3 regions of the Streptomyces sp. 351MFTsu5.1 genome follow, and region 1 is predicted to be linked to each of the others. Evidence: riboswitches for the same ligand, from Rfam matches in the RefSeq annotation. Region 1 holds a riboswitch; each other region holds the start of a gene.
The links. Region 1 has a riboswitch for cobalamin ahead of H295_RS0138875 (cobalamin biosynthesis protein). Riboswitches for the same ligand answer to the same signal wherever they lie in the genome.

Region 1 (6,305 bases):
CCGCCCGGTCGGCAGGACGTTGACGAGCCCGCGGGTCGGCGAGCCGGAGGGCCCGGCCGGGACGTAACCGCCGTCCAGGGCCCGGAGGATGTGGTCGATCTCGTCGGTGGTACGGGCGAGCCGTGGCACGACCTCGTTGCAGGCGAACTCCAACACGGCGATCCCGTCGGGGAGTTCGACACCGAGAACGCCCCGCAGGACGGCCGGGACGACCGAGACGTCCCAGTCCCGTGCCTCCATCCCCTCCGCGACCCGACGGCACAGCTGCTCCAGCAGGTCGATCGCGTCGGCGGCGGTACGGGACGGGCCCTCGACGAGGTCGGACAGCTCGACCGGGACCTTCACCGGCGCCCCCGGCTCGGCGAGCAACTCCTTCTCGTCGAGGCCGAAGTGAGCGGCGAACGAGGCCCGCAGCCCCGGCAGGGCGTTCGCCTGCCCGCCCCACACCTGCGAGGCCCGCAGCACCGCGAGCACCAGGTTCACCCGGGCCTCGTCGACCGGCCCGCCACCGAGGATGTGCAGCCCGTCGCGGATCTGCACGTCCTTGATCTCGCACAGATAGCCGTCGATGTGCATGACGAACTCGTCGAAGTCGTCGTCGTCCGGCTGGTCCTCGACATGCAGGTCGTGGTGGAGCTCGGCCGCCTTGACCAGCGTCCAGATCTGCGCCCGCACGGCAGGCGCCTTCGTCGGGTCCAGGTCGGAGACGAGCGCGTACTCGTCGAGCAGCTGCTCCAGCTTGGCGAGGTCGCCGTAGGTGTCGGCCCGTGCCATCGGCGGCACCAGGTGGTCGACGACGGTGGCGTGCCCGCGCCGCTTGGCCTGGGTGCCCTCGCCGGGGTCGTTGACGATGAAGGGGTAGACCAGCGGCAGCTCACCGAGCACCGCGTCCGGGGCACACCCCCCGCTCAGGCCGAGCCCCTTGCCCGGCAGCCACTCCATCGTGCCGTGCTTGCCCATGTGGACGACCGCGTCGGCACCGAACGAGTTTTCAAGCCACCGGTAGGCGGCCATGTAGTGGTGGGACGGCGGCATGTCCGGGTCGTGGTAGATCGCGATCGGGTTCTCCCCGAAGCCGCGCGGCGGCTGGATCATCACGACGACGTTCCCGAACTGGAGGGACGCCAGCACGATGTCGTCCCCGTCGACGTACAGCGAGCCCGGCGGCTCCCCCCACGCCTCAAGCATCGCGTCCCGCAACGACGGGTCCAGTTTGTCGAACCACGCCCGGTAGTCGGCGAGCGGCACCCGCGCGGGCGCCGCGGCCAGCTGCTCCTCGGTGAGCCACTCGACGTCGTGGCCACCGGCGTTGATGAGCCGGTGGATCAGTTCGTCACCGTTGTCCGGATGCCCCTCGACCACGTACCCGGCGTCCCGCAGCGCGTCCAGCACCCGCACCGCCGAAGCGGGTGTGTCCAGTCCTACCGCGTTGCCGACCCGCGAGTGCTTGGTCGGGTACGCGGTGAAGACCAGCGCCAGCCGCTTCTCGGCGTTCGGCTTGTGCCGCAGCTTCGCGTGCCGTACGGCGATCCCGGCGACCCGTGCGGCCCGCTCCGGGTCGGCCACGTACACCGGGACGTCGTCGGGCCCCTGCTCCTTGAAGGAGAACGGCACGGTGATCAGCCGCCCGTCGAACTCCGGGATCGCGACCTGCATGGCCGCGTCCATGGGGGAGAGGGCGGCGTCGGACTCGTCCCAGACCGCGCGGGACGACGTGAGGCAAAGCCCTTGCAGGACGGGCACATTGAGGTCTGCGAGCGCCCCGATGTCCCATGCCTCCTCGTCACCGCCGGCCGAGGCCTGCGAGGCGTGGGTGCCGCCGGCGGCGAGGACGGTGGTTACCAGGGCGTCGGCCGAGTCGAGGACCATGTAGAGATCGAGGTCCGCCCCCCGCAGCGAGCTGCAGAACACGGGAAGGGCGTTGGCGCCCCCCGCCTCGATCGCATCGCACAAGGTGTCCACGAAGGCGGTGTTGCCGCTGAGTTCATGAGCCCGGTAGAAGAGCACGCCGACGGTCGGACGGTCCGCGTCGATCGGACGGTCGCCGTGGATGCCCCACTCCGGCATCTTCTGCGGCTCGACGAACCCCTCACCCGTCAGCAGCACGGTGTCGGAGAGGAACCGCGCGAGTTCGGTGAGGTTCCCGGGCCCGCCCTCCACGAGGTACTTGAGCGCCTCGGCCACCACACCAGCCGGCACCGACGACTCCGCCATCAGCTCGGCGTCCGGCACGGACTCCCCGCCCAGCAGCACGGTCGGGACGCCGGACGCCTTCAGCGCGGCCAGCCCGTCCTCCCAGGCCCGCTTGCCGCCGAGCAGCCGTACGACGGCGATGTCCGCGCCCTCGATCAGCGCCGGCAGCTCCTCCGCGACATCCACCCGGGTCGGATTGCCGATCCGGTAGTCGGCACCCCCGGCGGCCCGGGCCGCCAGCAGGTCCGTGTCGGCGGTCGACAACAACAACACTGTGCTCATGCGGGCGCTCCCGGTGGAATGAAAGGCAGTCCTTGCGGCGCGCCGGACTCGATGAGCCGCCACAGCGCGTCCGTGTCCGCGTGCTGTTCGATCAGGTCGCCGAGCCGGTCGAGCTGCTCCTCGCGCAGCGCGGCGAACGAGGTGTCGGGGGCGGGCACGAACCGGCGGCCCGCGGCGGCCGCCACCTCCCGCAGGAAGGCCCGTCGGAACCCGTCCGACTCCAGGGAGCCGTGCCAGTGCGTCCCCCAGGTCTGGCCGACCCGGCAGCCGTCCAGGAAGGCTTCCCCGCCGCCTACTTGGGCCACCCCGTGATGGATCTCGTACCCCTCGACCGGCTCCCCGAGGGCCTCGCCGACCGGCCGGGTGAGGGTCTTCTCCCGCGCGAACCGCACGCGGACGGGCAGCAGTCCGAGGCCGTCGACCGAGCCGGCGCGCGATTCGACCTCGTCCTCGATGTGCTCGCCGAGGATCTGGAACCCGCCGCAGATGCCGAGCACGGGCCGCCCCTCGGCGACCCTGCGCGAGATGGCCTCCGCGAGCCCCCGCTGCCGCAGCCACTCCAGCGCGCGGACGGTTCCCCGGGTGCCGGGGACGACGACGAGGTCGGCGTCGGCCAGCTCCTCCGCCCGGTCCACGAACCGCACCACGACACCCGGTTCGGCGGCCAGGGCGTCCACGTCGGTGAAGTTGGACATCAGCGGGATCGCGCAGACGGCGACCCGCAGCACGTCCTCACCCACCGGAGGGCTCACCGAGGACTCCCGGACGGTGCCCCGCAGGGACACCCGCAGCCCGTCCTCCTCGTCGATGCCGAGCCCGTGCCGGAAGGGCAGCACGCCGTACGTGTGCCGCCCGGTGAGCCCGTGAAGCATCTCCAGTCCCGGCTCCAGCAGCGAGACATCCCCCCGGAACTTGTTGACGAGGAACCCGGCGACCAGCGCCTGGTCCTCGGGGGAGAGCAGCGCGACGGTCCCGAAGAAGGAGGCGAAGACCCCGCCGCGGTCGATGTCACCGACGACGAGAACCGGAATGCGGGCATTACGGGCGATGCCCATGTTCACGATGTCGGTCCGCCGCAGATTGATCTCGGCGGGACTGCCGGCTCCCTCACAGATCACCGCGTCATACGTGCCCCGCAACTCGGCGAGGCAGTCGAGCACGGTCCCGAGCAGCTTCTGCTGCCGCCCGCCGTGATAGCCACGCGCGCTCAGCTCGCCCACGGGCTTGCCGAGCAGCACGACCTGACTGCTCTGCTCCCCACCGGGCTTGAGCAGCACGGGATTCATCAGCGCGGTCGGCTCGACCCGGCAGGCCTGCGCCTGCATGGCCTGCGCCCGCCCGATCTCGGCACCCTCCCTCGTCACGAACGAGTTGAGGGACATGTTCTGCGCCTTGAACGGCGCGACCTTCACCCCCTGCCGCACCAGCCACCGGCAGATCCCGGCGGTCACGACGCTCTTTCCCGCGTCGGAGGTGGTGCCGGCGACAAGAAGCCCCCCGCTCATGCCGTACGTCCCTTCCGGATCAGCCGTGCGGCGACCGCACCGGCGCCGAGCGCGAGCAGCCCGACCCGCCGCGACAGCCGCACGGCACGCTCGATGTCGTACGAGGCCACAGCGCGCCCGTCCCCGTTGAGCACGGGCCGGTGCTCGATGCGCCCCCCGTAGGAGAGCGTCCCGCCGAGCCGCACCCCGAGCGCCCCCGCGAAAGAGGCCTCCACGGGCCCGGCGTTGGGGCTCGGATGCTTTCCGGCGTCCTGACGCCACGCCCGCCGGGCACCCCGCGGATCCGCCCCGGCGACCGTCGCCAGTACGGCGGTCAGCCGTGCCCCCGGCCACCCGGCGAGGTCGTCGAGCCGCGCGGAACCCCACCCGAAGCGCCGGTAGCGGACCGACTTGTGACCCACCATGGCGTCCAGCGTGTTGACGGCCCGGAACCCGAGCAGCCCCGGCACCCCACCCACGGCACCCCACACGAGCGCGCCCACGACGGCGTCGGAGGTGTTCTCGGCGACGGACTCCACGACGGCCCGGGCGATCCCGTCGGCGTCGAGGGCCTGCGGGTCCCGCCCGCACAGATGCGGCAGCCGCTCCCGGGCCGCCTCGACGTCCCCGGCCTCCAGAGCCCGGCCGATGAGCCGCGCCTCGCGGGCCAGTGAAGTCCCGCCCACCACGGCCCAGGTGGCAGCGCCGGTGAGCAGGACGGAGGCGGTTCGGGAGGAACGTACGGCATGCTGCGCCACGGCCCCGAGCCCCACCGCGCCGCCCACGCACACGGCGGTGTGCAGCGCGCCCCAGCCCCGGTGGTCCCGCCACAGCACCCGCTCCACAGCACCCGCGGCCCGCCCGAACACGGCGACCGGGTGCCCGCGACGCGGGTCACCGAGCAGGAGGTCACCGATCAGACCGGCGGCGGCGCCGTACGCGAAAACGCGATCGGCACGCACCGGGTCAGCCGATCGCAGGGTCGTTCAGGTGCCTGGTACCGCTGGTGGATCGGCAGGCGAGCATCGCGTCATGTCCTCACTCAGGGTGTCCACGCCCTGGTTCGACGAGTCCGGCGGCGAGAGTTCCTGGCTCCCGGGGGTGTCTACCCCGGTGACAGTGGCGGGACCGCGCCGGATTCGCACCGGCTTCCTCTCCTGCTGCCGTAAATGGCTCCGGCAGTCCACCACGGGCCTTCGAGACCCGTCAACTTGCTGTTGACCTGCGACGGGGGAGTGTGCAGAACCCCACACCACGGGTCACACGGGGACGGCCGGGCGGGCGCAGAACTCGGGGTTCCGTGCCCACCCGGCCGTCGGGTGACGAGGTGTCGTCAGGCCACGATCAGATAGATCCCGTACGCCACCGCCGCCGCGCAGGCCGCGAAGCAGGCGTAGGCGCCGGTGACCGCGAGAGCGGCCGAGCCGCCCTGGGCGGTGGCCCGCTCCTGGCGGGAGAGGCCCATGATGCCGAGGGTGAACAGGGCCACGAGGCCCACGGTGACGACGAGGCTGACGCCGAAGACGGAGCCGAGGGCTTCCCAGTCGATCTTCATGGTGAGGCTTCCTTAGGACTGGTGCGGGCTCAGACGGCGGCCGGCGGGGCGGCCGTTTCCGTGGCGGTGGCTTCCGCGGCGGTGGGCGGGGCCGGGATCGTGGCGGTGAGGCCCTCGGTCACGGTGCCCGCGGGCGGCGGGGTCACGGCGGCGATCGCCTGCGTCACCACACCGGCCGGCTCGTCGGTCGCGTTGACGTTGGACGCGTCCACCACCTCGCGGCGCGAGATCTTCCAGATCGCCGCGCTGGAGGCGACGAGGAAGAGCGCCACGACCGCGGTGCCCCAGTCACCGAGACCGGTGACGGACTCGGCGAGCGCGCCGACCAGGGCCGCCGCCGGGAGGGTGAGCCCCCAGGCCACGAACATCCGGGTGGCCGTGGACCACCGCACGACCCCGCCCTTGCGGCCGAGGCCCGCGCCCATCACCGAACCGGAGACGACGTGCGTGGTGGACAGGGAGAAGCCGAGGTGGGAGGAGGCCAGGATGGCGGTGGCCGCGCTGGTCTGGGCGGCGAAGCCCTGCTGCGGCTCGAGCTCGGTCAGGCCCTTGCCCATGGTGCGGATGATCCGCCAGCCGCCGATGTACGTGCCGAGCGCGATGGCCAGGCCCGCGGAGAGGATGACCCAGGTGGGCGGGTCCGAGTCGGGGGCGACGGCGCCGCCGGCGACCAGGGCGAGGGTGATGATGCCCATCGTCTTCTGCGCGTCGTTGGTGCCGTGGGCCAGCGAGACCAGGCCGGCCGAGGCGATCTGACCGCCGCGGTAGCCCTTCGCGGCGGCCTTGCCGTC
Region 2 (6,305 bases), on a different contig from region 1:
CCCGCGGTCGGACCAGAACCGCAGGGTGGTGCGGAAGTCCTCGCGGACCTCCTCGCTGGACCAGTCGAGGTCGGGCTGCTCGGGGGCGAACAGATGCAGGTACCACTGCCCGTCCGGCACCCGCCGCCAGGCGCTGCCGCCGAAGACCGACTGCCAGTCGGTGGGCGGGAGTTCGCCGTGCGCGCCGCGGCCGTCCCGGAAGACGTACCGTGCGCGGGCGGCGGAGCCGGGGCCCGCGGCGAGGGCCTCCTGGAACCAGACGTGCTGGTGGGAGGTGTGGTTCGGGACAAGATCGACGATCACTTTCAGGCCGAGCCGGTGGGCCTCGGCGACCATGGCGTCGAAGTCGTCCAGGCTGCCCAGGCGCGGGTCGACGTCCCGGTAATCGGCCACGTCGTAGCCGCCGTCGGCGAGTTCGGAGGGGTAGAAGGGGCTCAGCCACAGGGCGTCGGCGCCGAGGGCGGCCAGGTGGCCGAGGTGCTCGGTGACGCCTCTGATGTCCCCGAGGCCGTCGCCGTCCGCGTCGGCGAAGCTGCGAGGATAGACCTGGTAGACGACGGCCTGCCGCCACCAGTCGGGGTCCTTGCCGGAGAGGTCGGGCGTGGTGGTGCGGGAGATCACGCGGGCTCCTCTGAAGTGCGTGCATTCCGTACGGTGGCGAATTCGCGTAGGGGACACAGCGGACGCCAAAATGGGCGACAAAGGGGATATCTGTCCACTCACGGGAATTTCAACCGGGGCTTTACCGGAGTCGCCCATTCCCGCTGTGTCGAAATTGTGACGGCTTTCGAACGCCCCTTGCATCACCGCAGGTTGACAGCATTCGGCCGGAGAACCACGATGTGTGAACACCGTGGCGCATGTGACCAATGAGCCCAGTGTTTCTGATGCTTCCTGTGATCACTCACTCTCATCCTGACGGGATACGTATGTCCATAGCGAGACGTGTCACCCTTCGTCGTCTGCTGGGGACGGGCGCCGCGACGCTCGCCTTCTCCGCCGCCCTCGCCTCCGTCGCCTCGGCCTCCGACTGCCCCGGCGGCAAGGGCTGGGGAGACGGCGGACACTACAAGCCGGGCACGGGCGCCGGCTCGAAGACCGAGACGGACCGCTGCGAGTTCTCCCTCGACGGCAAGAACTTCTTCGCCTCGGTCAAGGTCGACGACCAGAACCTCAAGCCGGGCGACGACGGCAAGGTCCACGTCAAGGTCCGCGCCGCGGGCGACGCCACCACGTGCACCGCCTCCCTCGCGTCCTACCTCGCGCACGGCCCGACGTTCGCCACCTCCGGCGAGCAGGTCTTCCACGACTTCGACAGCGTGACCGTCAAGGCCGGCGCCGTCGACACCCTCGACGTCGCGATCCCCGACGCGGGCTGCTTCGGCCAGGTCGACCTCTACCGCGGCAACACCAAGTTCGACGGCAAGCTCGACGCCAAGGACGGCTTCCCGCACGGCGACCTCCCCAAGGGCCCGGACCACCCGGTCATCAAGGACAAGCTGATCGCTGCCTGGAACGGCGGCACGAAGGACTGCACGACCACCGAGACCACGCCTCCGGCGACCCCGCCGGCCTCGGAGACCACTCCGCCGGCCTCGGAGTCCACCCCGCCGGCCTCGGAGTCCACCCCGCCGGCCTCCGAGAGCACGCCTCCGGCGTCCGAGACCCCGGGCACGGACACTCCGACCCCGTCGGCCTCGGAGTCCACGTCGACCCCGGGCGCCCCCACCCCGAACGGTGGCGGCGGTGACAACCTCGCCGAGACCGGCGCCAGCAGCAACACGCCGCTGATCGCGGGCGGCGCGGCGGTGCTGCTCGCGGGTGGCGCGGGCATCGTCCTGGCGACGCGCCGCCGCAAGGCCACGCGCGCCTGACCCGTCCTCCGAAGGGGTCGTCCCACCGGTTCACCGGTGCGGGCGGCCCCTTCGGCGTGTCCGGGGCCGGACGGTGCGCACGTACCTGGAGACGACGGCCCTGGCCCATAAAATCGAACACATGATTGAATCCGGGCATGCGATCGTTCCCCGACGACCTCGCCCGGACGCAGCGGGAGTGGAGCGCCACGTACCAGCGCCTCGCCGAGCACCCCGGCCGCACCGAGCTGCGCCGACGCCTGTACCGGCTGTCGACCGAGCTGTTCTTCCATCCCCACTGGGAGCGGCGGCGCCCACGCCCCGCCGAGTGGTGGGAGCTGCGCGACCAGGCGAGGGGACGGCTCGACCGATGACGGACCGAAGTGCGGGACCGTACACCGCGGACGATCCTGAAGACATGTCCGGCCCGATCCGAGTGATCGTCCACCCGCCGTCCCCCACCGGCGGCCGCCGCGTACGCGTGGACGGCGAGATCCTGGGCCTCGCCCACAACCTGGCCGACGTGGCCGAATTCCTCCGCCGAGCGGGCCTGGAGATCGACGCGGCGGAGGTCGCGCAGTCGAGCTGGATCGACTGGCGCGGCGTGGGCCCGGAACGGTGGGGACCGGAGGGGTGAAGCGGGCTGCCGGCCGGCTCGCTCACCCGCGACGCGTGGCCGTCGCCCAGACCGCGGACACCGGCGTCGCAGACACCCGAAGCACAGACACCCGTATCTCCGGCCTCCGCCCCCGCCCCCGCCCCCGCGACGACCGGCCGCCCCGCTAGGACACCTGCTTCAACAACCCCCGTACCGCCTCGTCCACCACCCGGTACCGCACCACCCGCCCCTCCTTCTCCCCCGCCACGACCCCGGCCGCGCGCAGCAGCCGTAGCGCCTGCGAGACGGCCGGGTCGTTCATGCCCGTGGCGATCGCGAGGTCGGAGACCGCGAGCGGGCCGGTGCGGTGCAGGGCGAGGAGGAGGGAGAGGCGGTTGGGGTCGGCGAGAAGGGCGAAACGGTCGGACCAGGTGCGGACGTCGTCCGGGTCGCCGATCGCGGCGATGGCGTCGCACACCCGGTGTCCGTCGATGGTGCGGCGGTCGGCTCGGTCGGCCGGGACGAGGTGCATGGGCTCATCCTCGCAGGCGCCCCTGTGTGATCTTCCATACCTGCGCAGGTGCGCAGCTATGCAGGGGAGGCCGGCACCCCCTACGGTGGGCGGGCCGTGGTGCTCGGGAAGCCGGTGACGACCCCTCAAAGGTCCAGACCGGCGCGGCCCTCGCCACTGTGATCGGGAAGTGTCCGTGCCGTCGAAGCCACTGGTCGTACGACTGGGAAGGCAGGCGCGGACACGCACGACCCGTAAGCCAGGAGACCGGCCACGGCACGTCAGGAACTGATCCACGAGGTGTTGGAGCTGACCGTATGACCGAGCCTGCCCTGTCCAAGGCCACGCCCCCCGCCACCGGTGCCAGTACCGGAACCGGTACCGGTGCCGCCCCCGGCTTCCGCTGGCGGCGCGAGGACACCCTCAAGACCGCCGGACTGCTCGCGGTGATCACCGCCCTGCACGTCGTCGCGTTCGGCATCCTCTTCCTGCTCGTCGTCCCCGCCCACTACGAGGTCGGCACCAAGGCCTTCGGCGTCGGACTCGGCATCACCGCCTACACCCTGGGCATGCGGCACGCCTTCGACGCCGACCACATCGCCGCGATCGACAACACCACCCGCAAGCTGATGGCCGACGGCAAGCGGCCGGTGTCCGTGGGGTTCTGGTTCGCCCTCGGGCACTCCAGCGTCGTCGTCCTGCTCGCCGCGCTCATCGCGGGCGGCACCCAGCTGGCCGGCAAGGTCATGAACGAGGGCTCCAGCACCCACCAGGTGCTCGGCTTCCTCGGTACGACGATCTCCGGCACCTTCCTCTACCTCATCGCCGCCCTCAACCTGGTCGCCCTGGTGGGCATCCTGAAGGTCTTCCGGGCGATGCGGGCGGGGTCGTACGACGAGAAGCAGCTGGAACAGCACCTGGACTCGCGGGGCTTCATGAACCGGATCCTCGGGCGGCTCACCAAGTCCATCACCCGGCCGGGGCAGATGTACCCGCTGGGCTTCCTGTTCGGGCTCGGCTTCGACACGGCCACCGAGGTCACGCTGATGGTGATGGCCGGTTCGGGCGCGGCCGCCGGACTCCCCTGGTACGCGATCCTCTGCCTGCCCCTGCTCTTCGCCGCCGGCATGAGCCTGTTCGACACCCTCGACGGCACTTTCATGAACTTCGCCTACCAGTGGGCCTTCTCCAACCCGGTGCGCAAGGTGTTCTACAACCTCGCCATCACCGGACTGTCCATCGCGGTCGCCTTCTTCATCGGCACGATCGAGCTGGTCGGCGTCCTGCACGACAAGTTCGACCTCACCGACGCCCTCACCACCTGGATCGCCGACATCGACCTCGACAACGTCGGGTACGTCATCGTCGGTCTGTTCGTGGTGGTGTGGGGGGGGGCGATCGCCTACTGGCGGCTCGCGAAGGTGGAGCAGCGGTGGGGCGTCAGCAGCTCCTGAGGGACCGCAACAGGCCCTAGGCGCCCTCCACCGCCGTCAGCCACAGCTTCACGTACCGCTCCACGTCCACGCCCAACCCGACGTCCACCAGGGTCACTTCGCGCTCGCCGTCGTGGATCTCGGACTCTCCGGGGCGGCGACGGCGGTCGACGACGGTCTGGCCGCGGGTCGGGCCCGGGGCCAGGCTCACCTCCACCGGCAGGAGTTCGGTGGTCAGTCCGTCGGGGTCGACGACCGCGCAGACCGCGCCCGCGTCGCCGAGCCCGCCGGTGGGGGTGGGGTCGCCGGTACTGGCCGGGTCGCGGTGGGCGAGGAGTTCACCGGCCATGCGCAGACTGGGCTCCGTGCTCGCCCGCAGCCGCTGTACGTCGGCGGCGGGGACGACGACCCGCTCGAAGACGTCGAGGCCGTACATCGTGATCGGCACGCCCGCGGTGAGCAGGACGGCGGCCGCCTCGGGGTCGTGCCAGACGTTGAACTCCGCGACCGGCGTGGCGTTCCCGGTCGCCACGGCCCCGCCCATGAACACGATCCGCTCGATGTTGCGCACCACCTCGGGGTGGGTGCGCAGCAGCAGCGCGATGTTGGTGAGCGGCGCGGTGGGGATGAGGGTGACCGGCCGGGGCGAGGCGAGGATCTCCCGCCGGAGCAGGGTCACCGCGTCCACGTCCACCGCCACCCGGGTCGGCGCGGGCAGCCCCAGGTCGCCCATCCCGTCGAGGCCGTGCACGTGCTGCGCGGTGCGCACCGGCTCGATCAGCGGCCGCTCGGCACCCCGGGCGACCGGGATGTCCCCGGCCCCGGCCTGCTCCAGCACGGTCAGGGTGTTGCGGACGACGCCGTCGACGTCGGTGTTCCCGGCGACACAGGTGACCGCGCGCAGGTCGATGCCGGGATGCCGTACGGCGAACAACAGGGCCAGGGCGTCGTCGACACCCGTGTCGCAGTCGATGATCACCGGAATGGGCTGACCGGTCACGGCGGGGTCCTTTCCCTCACTGGCGTACGTGTACGTCGCTGACGTGTGCCGGCGTACGGCACCGACCTTACGCAGCCGCCCAGAGTTCAGTCCCGCGATCAGCGGCCCGTGCGCCGATCCGCGCCAGCAGCTCGGCCACCGGCACGGCTCCCGGCCTGCGCCCGCCCCGCAGCCGTACGGCCGCTAGGTCGCCGTCGGCCTCCCGCTCCCCGATCACCGCCAGGTACGGCACGAGCCGCGCGGCACGGACCCGGGCACCGAGGGTCCCGTCGCCACAGCCGGACAGCTCGGCCCGGACACCGCGCGCCCGGGCCCGCCGTACGACGTCGAGGGCCCGCTCCTCCTGCCCGTCGCCCACCGGCAGCACCGCGAGCTGCACGGGCGCGAGCCAGACGGGAAAGGCACCGGCGTGCGCCTCGACGAGATGAGCCACCGCCCGCTCCACACTCCCGATGATGCTGCGGTGGACCATGACCGGCCGGTGTTTCCTCCCGTCGCTGCCGACGTAGTGAAGGCCGAACCGCTCGGGCTGGTGGAAGTCGATCTGGACGGTGGAGAGGGTGGACTCACGGCCGGCGGGGTCGGTGACCTGGACGTCGATCTTGGGCCCGTAGAACGCGGCCTCGCCCTCGACGGCCTCGTGGTCGACCCCGTCCAGGACCTCTTCGAGCAGACCGGTGGCGCGGCGCCACAGCTCCGGGTCGGCAACGTACTTGCCCCCGCCGTCCTGGCCTCCCCCCGGCAGGGAGAGCCGGTACCGGCTTGCCCGGATGCCGAGGTCGTCGTAGGCCCGCCGGATGAGCCCGAGGGCGGCGCGGGCCTCGGCCACGGCCTGGTCCGGGGTGCAGAAGATGTGGGCGTCGTTGAGCTGGATGGACCGCACGCGGGTGAGACCGCCGAGCACCCCGGA
Region 3 (6,305 bases), on a different contig from region 1:
CCCTCCTTGAGAGTCTGCACTGGCTCAGTTCGCGGTCGGGACGTCGTCCGTCACCCCCTTCCTGTGGTCGGCAGGAGTCGGTCCGGGGCCGCTGGACGCAGGAAGCGGATCGAGGGGTGGCCGGGGTCATGGGTGACCTCGGCCCGGACGCCGTAGACCTGTTCGATGAGGGCGGGTGTCAGGACCTCGGCCGGTGTGCCCTCGGCCACCGCACGGCCCTCTCGCAGGACGAGGAGGCGGTCGCAGTACATCGCGGCGAGGTTGAGGTCGTGCAGGGCGATCACGGTGGTGACCGGAAGGCTCACCACAAGGGTCAGCAGATCCAACTGGTGCTGGATGTCGAGGTGGTTGGTGGGTTCGTCGAGGAGCAGCTCGCGGGGTTGCTGGGCGAGCGCGCGGGCGATCTGGGCGCGTTGGCGTTCGCCACCGGACAGGGTGTGCCAGGACTGGGCGGCCCGGTCGGTCAGGCCGGTGCGGGCCAGCGCCTCGGTGACGGCCGCGGCGTCGGCCGCCGTCGGCGGGGTCCAGGCACGCCGGTGCGGGATGCGGCCCAGGGCCACGACGTCCTGGACGGTCAGTTCGGTCCCGGTGTCGGCATGCTGCTCGACGGTGGCGATCCGGCGGGCGGTGGCGCGTCGGCCGACCTCCGGCAGCGGGCGTCCGTCGAGGGCCACGACTCCGGCGGTGGGCGCGAGGACCCCGGCCAGCAGCCTCAACAACGTTGATTTCCCGGACCCGTTGGGGCCCAGCAGTCCGACCGTCTCCCCGGGACGCAGAGCGAGGGTGACGCCGTCGACCACGAGCCGGTCGGCGAGGCGCCGTACGACACGGTCCGCGTGCAGGCCGGTCACACCCTTCTCCTTCCGCGGTAGAGCACGGCCACGAACGCGGGCACGCCGATGAGGGACGTCACCACGCCCACCGGGACCTCCTGGGGGTCGAGGACGGTACGGGCCAGCGTGTCCACCCAGACCAGGAACACGGCGCCCGTCAGCGCGGTGACGGGCAGGAGGCGGGCGTGGCCCGCGCCGGTGAGGGCACGGGTGGCGTGCGGGAGGACCAGGCCGACGAAGCCGATCGCCCCCGCACAGCTGACCAGGGCGGCGGTGAGCAGCGCGGTCGCGCAGAGCAGGACCATGCGGGTACGGGCGACCCGGACCCCGAGTCCGGCGGCGGCCTCGTCACCGAAGGCGAACGCGTCGAGCGTACGGGCGTACCCGAGGCACACGACGAGGACCCCCGCCAGGACGCCCGAACAGAGCAGCACCTGGCCCCAGTCGGCGCCGGCGAGCGAGCCCAGCAGCCAGAACAGCACGCCCCGGGTGGTCTCCGCGTCGGCGGAGGTCAGGACGACGAACGAGGTCAGCGCGGAGAACAGCTGCATCGCGGCCACCCCGGACAGCACCACCCGGTCGGTGCTGCCGCCGAGGGTGTGGCTGAGCAGGAGGACCAGGGCGAAGGAGAGCAGCGCGCCGAGGAAGGCGCCCGCCGACAGGGACACCACTCCCCCGCCCACTCCCAGCACGACCACGGCGACCGCTCCCGTGGACGCCCCGGAGGAGACACCGAGGACGAAGGGGTCGGCGAGCGGATTGCGCAGCAGCGACTGCATCACCGCCCCACAGACCGCGAACCCGGCCCCGCACACGGCGGCAAGCAGCGTGCGCGGCATGCGCAGATCCCAGACGATGCCGTCCCGCAGCGGCGCCGACGTGCCGTCGCCGACGCCGAGATGGGCCGCGACGGCGGCCCACACGTCCCCTGTCGAGATGTCCGCCGGTCCGATCGTCACGGCGACGGCGATCGACGCGAGCAGCGCGACCAGGCCCCCGCCGGCCAACAGCGGTGTACGGAGGGTCACTTGGCGAGTCCGAAGTCCCGCAGTCCCGCCGCCACCTTCTCGATGCCCTCGACCGTGCGGACGGACGGGTTCATGGCCTGGCCGGACAGCAGGACGTAGCGCTTCTTGCGCACGGCGGTCAGGTTGCGGGTGGCGGGGTTGGTCTCCAGGAACCGGATCTTCGCCTCGGCGGTCTCCGCGGTCTGCTGCTTGCGGGTCAGGTCGCCGATCACGATGACGTCGGGGTCGCGGTCCGCGACCGTCTCCCAGTTGATCTGGGGCCACTCGTCGTGGGTGTCGGCGAAGGCGTTCCGCGAACCGACCGCACGGGTGATGGCACCCGGCGCGCCGCAGCAGCCGGCGAGGTAGGGCGACTGGGAGTTGGCGAACCAGTACATCAGGGAGACGTCCGAGGCGTCGATCCCGGCGGTGGCCGTGCTCACCCGCTTCTTCAGCGAGGCGACGAGCCTCTCGCCGCGCTCCTCGACACCGAACGCGCGGGCGAGGTCGCGTATTTCGCCGTAGACGACGTCGAGGGTGAGCGGTTCGCTGCGCGACCCGTCGCCGCCGCCGGCGTTGTCCTTGCCCGCGGAGCAGTCGGAGGGCGAGACGTACGTCGGCACCCCGAGCTTCTCGAACTGCTCGCGGGTGGCGACCCCGCCCCTGCCGAGGGTGGAGACGAACGAGGCCGTGACGAAGTCGGGCCGGGCGTCCAGGACCTTCTCGAAGGAGGGGTTGTTGTCGGCGAGGCGCGGCACGGAGGCGTTGGCCTTCTCCAGGCCCTTCATCACCGGGTCGGTCCAAGTCGCCGTACCCGCCGTCCGGTTGGCGAGGCCGAGGGACAGCAGGATCTCGGTGGAGCCCTGGTTGAGGGAGACGGCCCGCTTCGGGGCCGACGTCAGGGTGATCTCGCGACGGCAGTTGTCGAGGGTCACCGGGTAACCGGCGGCGGCCTCCTGCGACTTCGGGTCGTTCGCGTCGGACGCACCGCACGCGGTGAGCAGCAGGGCTGACACGAGCAGGAGCGCCGGGGTACGGAGCAGGACGGGGGTGCGGAGCACGGGCATGCCTTAGGAGTCGGGGCTCTTACGCGGAGCCTGGCCTACGGACGTCCCCCGCGCCGGGGCGCGGAGGTGCCAGCAGGTCTTCGGACTCGGGTTCGTCCGGACGGGACGCCTTCCCGGTCTCCCAGTGGCGTCGTGCCCCGCCCGTCCCCCTCACCGCTGCGCGTCAGTTCCGGATTCGCACCGGATTCCCTGGCCTCGGATGTGGCTCGACTGGCCCGACGAGGCTACCAAGCCCGTCGCATGCTCGGACGCTGCGGTCCGTGACGGGGTACGGCACGATCGTGGGGCGTCCGCGTGTGCCGTACTCCGAGGCGCGACAGCCGTCACCCGCGAAAGAGCCGGTCCGGAGCGCGTGCTCCGGACCGGCGGTGCGGGGTGGGTCAGCCGGCGGCTGGCACCGGCTCACGGCCCGCCCCTGCCGCCACCTTCGGGTCGGTGTCCCCGGCCCCACCGGCCGCGGCCTTCGGGTCCGTGTCCTCGGGCGCCCCGGCCTGCGGGTCGGACGCCGGTTCGGGCTGTGCTCCGGACGGCGTGGAGGTGTACGGGATCTCGCCGCGCAGCACGGCCCTGGCGCGTTCCTCGTCGAGTTGTCCCTCCCACTTGGCGACCGCGAGGGTGGCGACGCCGTTGCCGACGACGCTGGTCAGGGCGCGGGCCTCGGACATGAACCGGTCGATGCCGAAGATCAGGGCCAGCGCGGCGACGGGCACATGCGGTACGGCGCTGAGAGTGGCCGCGAGGGCGATGAAGCCGGAACCGGTCACCCCGGCCGCGCCCTTGGAGGTCAGCAGCATGACGGCGAGCATGGACAGCTGCTGGGTGAGGCTGAGGTCGATGCCGAGGGCCTGGGCGAGGAAGACCGAGCCCATGGTCAGGTAGATGGCGGTGCCGTCGAGGTTGAAGGAGTACCCGGCGGGCAGCGTGATCCCGACCACCGGCTTCGAGGCACCGGCGTGCTGGAGCTTGGCCATCATGCGGGGCAGCACCGGCTCGGAGGACGAGGTGCCCAGCACGATCAGCAGCTCTTCCTTGATGTAGCGGAGGAAGGGCAGCAGGCGCAGGCCGTTGAGGCGCATGACGGTGCCGAGCACGACCAGGACGAAGAACAGGGCGGTGAGCCAGAAGGAGCCGACCAGCAGGAAGAGGTGGCGCAGGGTGTCCAGGCCGTAGTTGCCGATGGTGAAGGCCATGGAGCCGAAGGCGCCGATGGGGGCCAGCCGCATGATCCAGCGGATCAGCGTGAACAGGACCCTGGAGAGCTTCTCGATGCCCTGGATGATCCCCGCGCCCGCCTCGCCCGCGGCGTTCAGGCCGAAGCCGAACAGCACCGAGACCAACAGCACGGGCAGGATCTCGTGGCCGGTCAGCGCGCTGAGCAGGGTGTCCGGGATCATGGCGAGCAGGAACGCGGAAACGCTCTCGTGGCTCGCGGTCGCCTCCGGCGGCAGCCCCTTGGTCGACAGGGTCGAGGGGTCGACGTGCAGCCCGCTGCCGGGCTGGACGACGTTCACCACGACCAGCCCGATCACCATGGCGACGGTCGTCAGGACCTCGAAGTAGATGAGCGCCTTGAGGCTGACCCGGCCGACGGCACGGGCGTTGCCCATGGAGGCGATGCCGTGGACGACGGTACAGAAGATGACGGGCGCGATCATCATGCGGACCAGCGCGATGAACCCGTCGCCCAGCGGTTTGAGGTCGGCTCCGAACGACGGCCACAGCGCGCCGACGGCGGCCCCGGCCAGGACGCCGATCAGGCACTGGACGTAGAGCAGGGACAGCAGACCGCGCAGGCGGCTCGGTGGTGCGTCGACGGTACCCGGGGCGGCGTCGTTGCGGCTCATGCGGGGCGTCCTTCCAGGACGGGAACGAGGAGTTCGGCTCGGGCGATGCGGCGGGCGGCGCGGTGCAGCAGCACCGTGGGGGACGCACCCTCCTTCGCGGGGACGGCTCGGGCGGTGATGACACCGGCCGGGGTGCCCAGCCGCAGCGAGCCGTCGGCGGTCTGCCGGGCGACGCGGTGGGCGAGGGTGCCGGGGATGGCGGCAGCGGTGGCCAGGGCTACGGCCGAGGTGAGACCGATCGCCGGGTGGGGCGCGTGCATGGAGACCATGCGCACGGCCAGGTCGTACTCGTCCTGTGGGACGAGGGTGCCATCGGTGGTGCGGTAAGTGACAGGGCGGGCGACCACTCCGACCTTCGGGACGGCGTGGCTGACGGGGTCGCTCTCCTTGACCAGCCCCATGGCCAGGGCGGCCTGCCGGCGCAGCACGGTGAGGGCGGGCACCGCCGTGGCGAAGTCGGCGAGGGACTCGGTGCCGTCGAGGCCGAACGCCTTGGCCTCGAACAGCGCCGCCGGGGCGCCGGCGTCGACCAGGGAGGCCTCGACGGTGCCGGTGGCCCCGGTCAGCGTGTCCAGGGCGTGGCCGGTCGGCAGGGCCCGGCCGGTCGACGTACCGGCGGGGTCCTCGAAGCCGAGGAGCACCGGCACGCCGAGTGCGGCGGTGCCCGGCACCCGGGCCGTCCCCGCGTCGGGGGCGGTCCCGCCCGGGGTGGGGATGGTGCCGCTGAGCCGGGCCCCGGTGTTGATGTTGAGCATCCGTACGGTGGTCGACTCCGGTCCGAGAGGCACCAGGTGGTGGTGGACGGCGTACAGGGCCACGGCGGTGGCGCAGTTGCCGCAGTTGCTGGTCCACTCCACCCGCGCGTCGCCGATGCCGACCTGCGCGAAGGCGTACTCGACGTCGACGTCCGGCTTCGTCGAGGTCCGGACGATCGCCGCCTTGGAGGTGGTGGAGGAGGCGCCGCCGACGCCGTCGATCTGGCGGGGGTCCGCGGCATTGTAGGCGGCGAGCAGCAGGGTGTCGGCGTCCACGCCGGTCGCCACCACGTCGTGGTGGTCGAAGATCCAGCACTTGCTGGTTCCGCCGCGGATCATCTCGCCCTGCACACGCAACACAACGGACTCCTCAGGGACATCCCGACGGCATCTCCGTGCGGGCTGCGATCCACAGTGGGCGCGGGCAGCGTGAAGTACAATCTCGAAAATCTGCATGGGTATTAACGTGAACTGAACGCTGGAGGTGGCGGGATGCTCGACGTCCGGCGCATTCTGCTCTTCACGGAGGTCGCCCGCCGGGGCTCGGTGACGGCCACCGCACGCGCCCTCAACTACACGCCGTCAGCGGTGTCGCAGCAGGTCAGCCGACTGGAAGCGGAAGCCGGACAACCCCTGCTCGAGCGTCATGCGCGGGGCGTCACCCTGACCGACGCGGGGCGCGCGCTGGCCGAGCGGGGAAAGCGGATCGAGCGCGAACTGACGGCCGCGGAGAACGAACTCGCCGACTTCGCGGGACTGCGGGCGGGCACCCTGCGGGTCGGAACCTTCCCCACCGTCG

Region 2: it holds a riboswitch for cobalamin, as region 1 does, so the genes downstream of both, H295_RS0105450 (HoxN/HupN/NixA family nickel/cobalt transporter) here and H295_RS0138875 (cobalamin biosynthesis protein) in region 1, are expected to answer to the same signal.
Region 3: it holds a riboswitch for cobalamin, as region 1 does, so the genes downstream of both, H295_RS0108380 (ABC transporter substrate-binding protein) here and H295_RS0138875 (cobalamin biosynthesis protein) in region 1, are expected to answer to the same signal.

Annotation. Positions count from the first base shown of each region.
Region 1 is NZ_KB911800.1:74,320-80,624, reverse strand. Features, by position in the region: gene cobN (cobaltochelatase subunit CobN) at 1-2,475, opposite strand, end outside; gene H295_RS0138880 (cobyric acid synthase) at 2,472-3,980, opposite strand; gene H295_RS0138875 (cobalamin biosynthesis protein) at 3,977-4,921, opposite strand; cobalamin riboswitch at 5,019-5,162, opposite strand; gene H295_RS0138870 (hypothetical protein) at 5,293-5,514, opposite strand; gene H295_RS0138865 (inorganic phosphate transporter) at 5,544-6,305, opposite strand, start outside.
Region 2 is NZ_KB911776.1:440,451-446,755, reverse strand. Features, by position in the region: gene H295_RS0105475 (glycoside hydrolase family 13 protein) at 1-621, opposite strand, end outside; gene H295_RS0105470 (LAETG motif-containing sortase-dependent surface protein) at 930-1,874, shown strand; gene H295_RS0105465 (hypothetical protein) at 2,012-2,227, shown strand; gene H295_RS0105460 (hypothetical protein) at 2,272-2,490, shown strand; gene H295_RS0105455 (ArsR/SmtB family transcription factor) at 2,636-2,983, opposite strand; cobalamin riboswitch at 3,064-3,253, shown strand; gene H295_RS0105450 (HoxN/HupN/NixA family nickel/cobalt transporter) at 3,280-4,416, shown strand; gene H295_RS0105445 (nucleoside hydrolase) at 4,433-5,395, opposite strand; gene thrS (threonine--tRNA ligase) at 5,463-6,305, opposite strand, start outside.
Region 3 is NZ_KB911777.1:394,581-400,885, forward strand. Features, by position in the region: gene H295_RS0108370 (ABC transporter ATP-binding protein) at 51-851, opposite strand; gene H295_RS0108375 (FecCD family ABC transporter permease) at 848-1,861, opposite strand; gene H295_RS0108380 (ABC transporter substrate-binding protein) at 1,858-2,907, opposite strand; cobalamin riboswitch at 2,961-3,137, opposite strand; gene dctA (C4-dicarboxylate transporter DctA) at 3,288-4,751, opposite strand; gene H295_RS0108390 (PrpF domain-containing protein) at 4,748-5,866, opposite strand; gene H295_RS0108395 (LysR family transcriptional regulator) at 5,999-6,305, shown strand, end outside.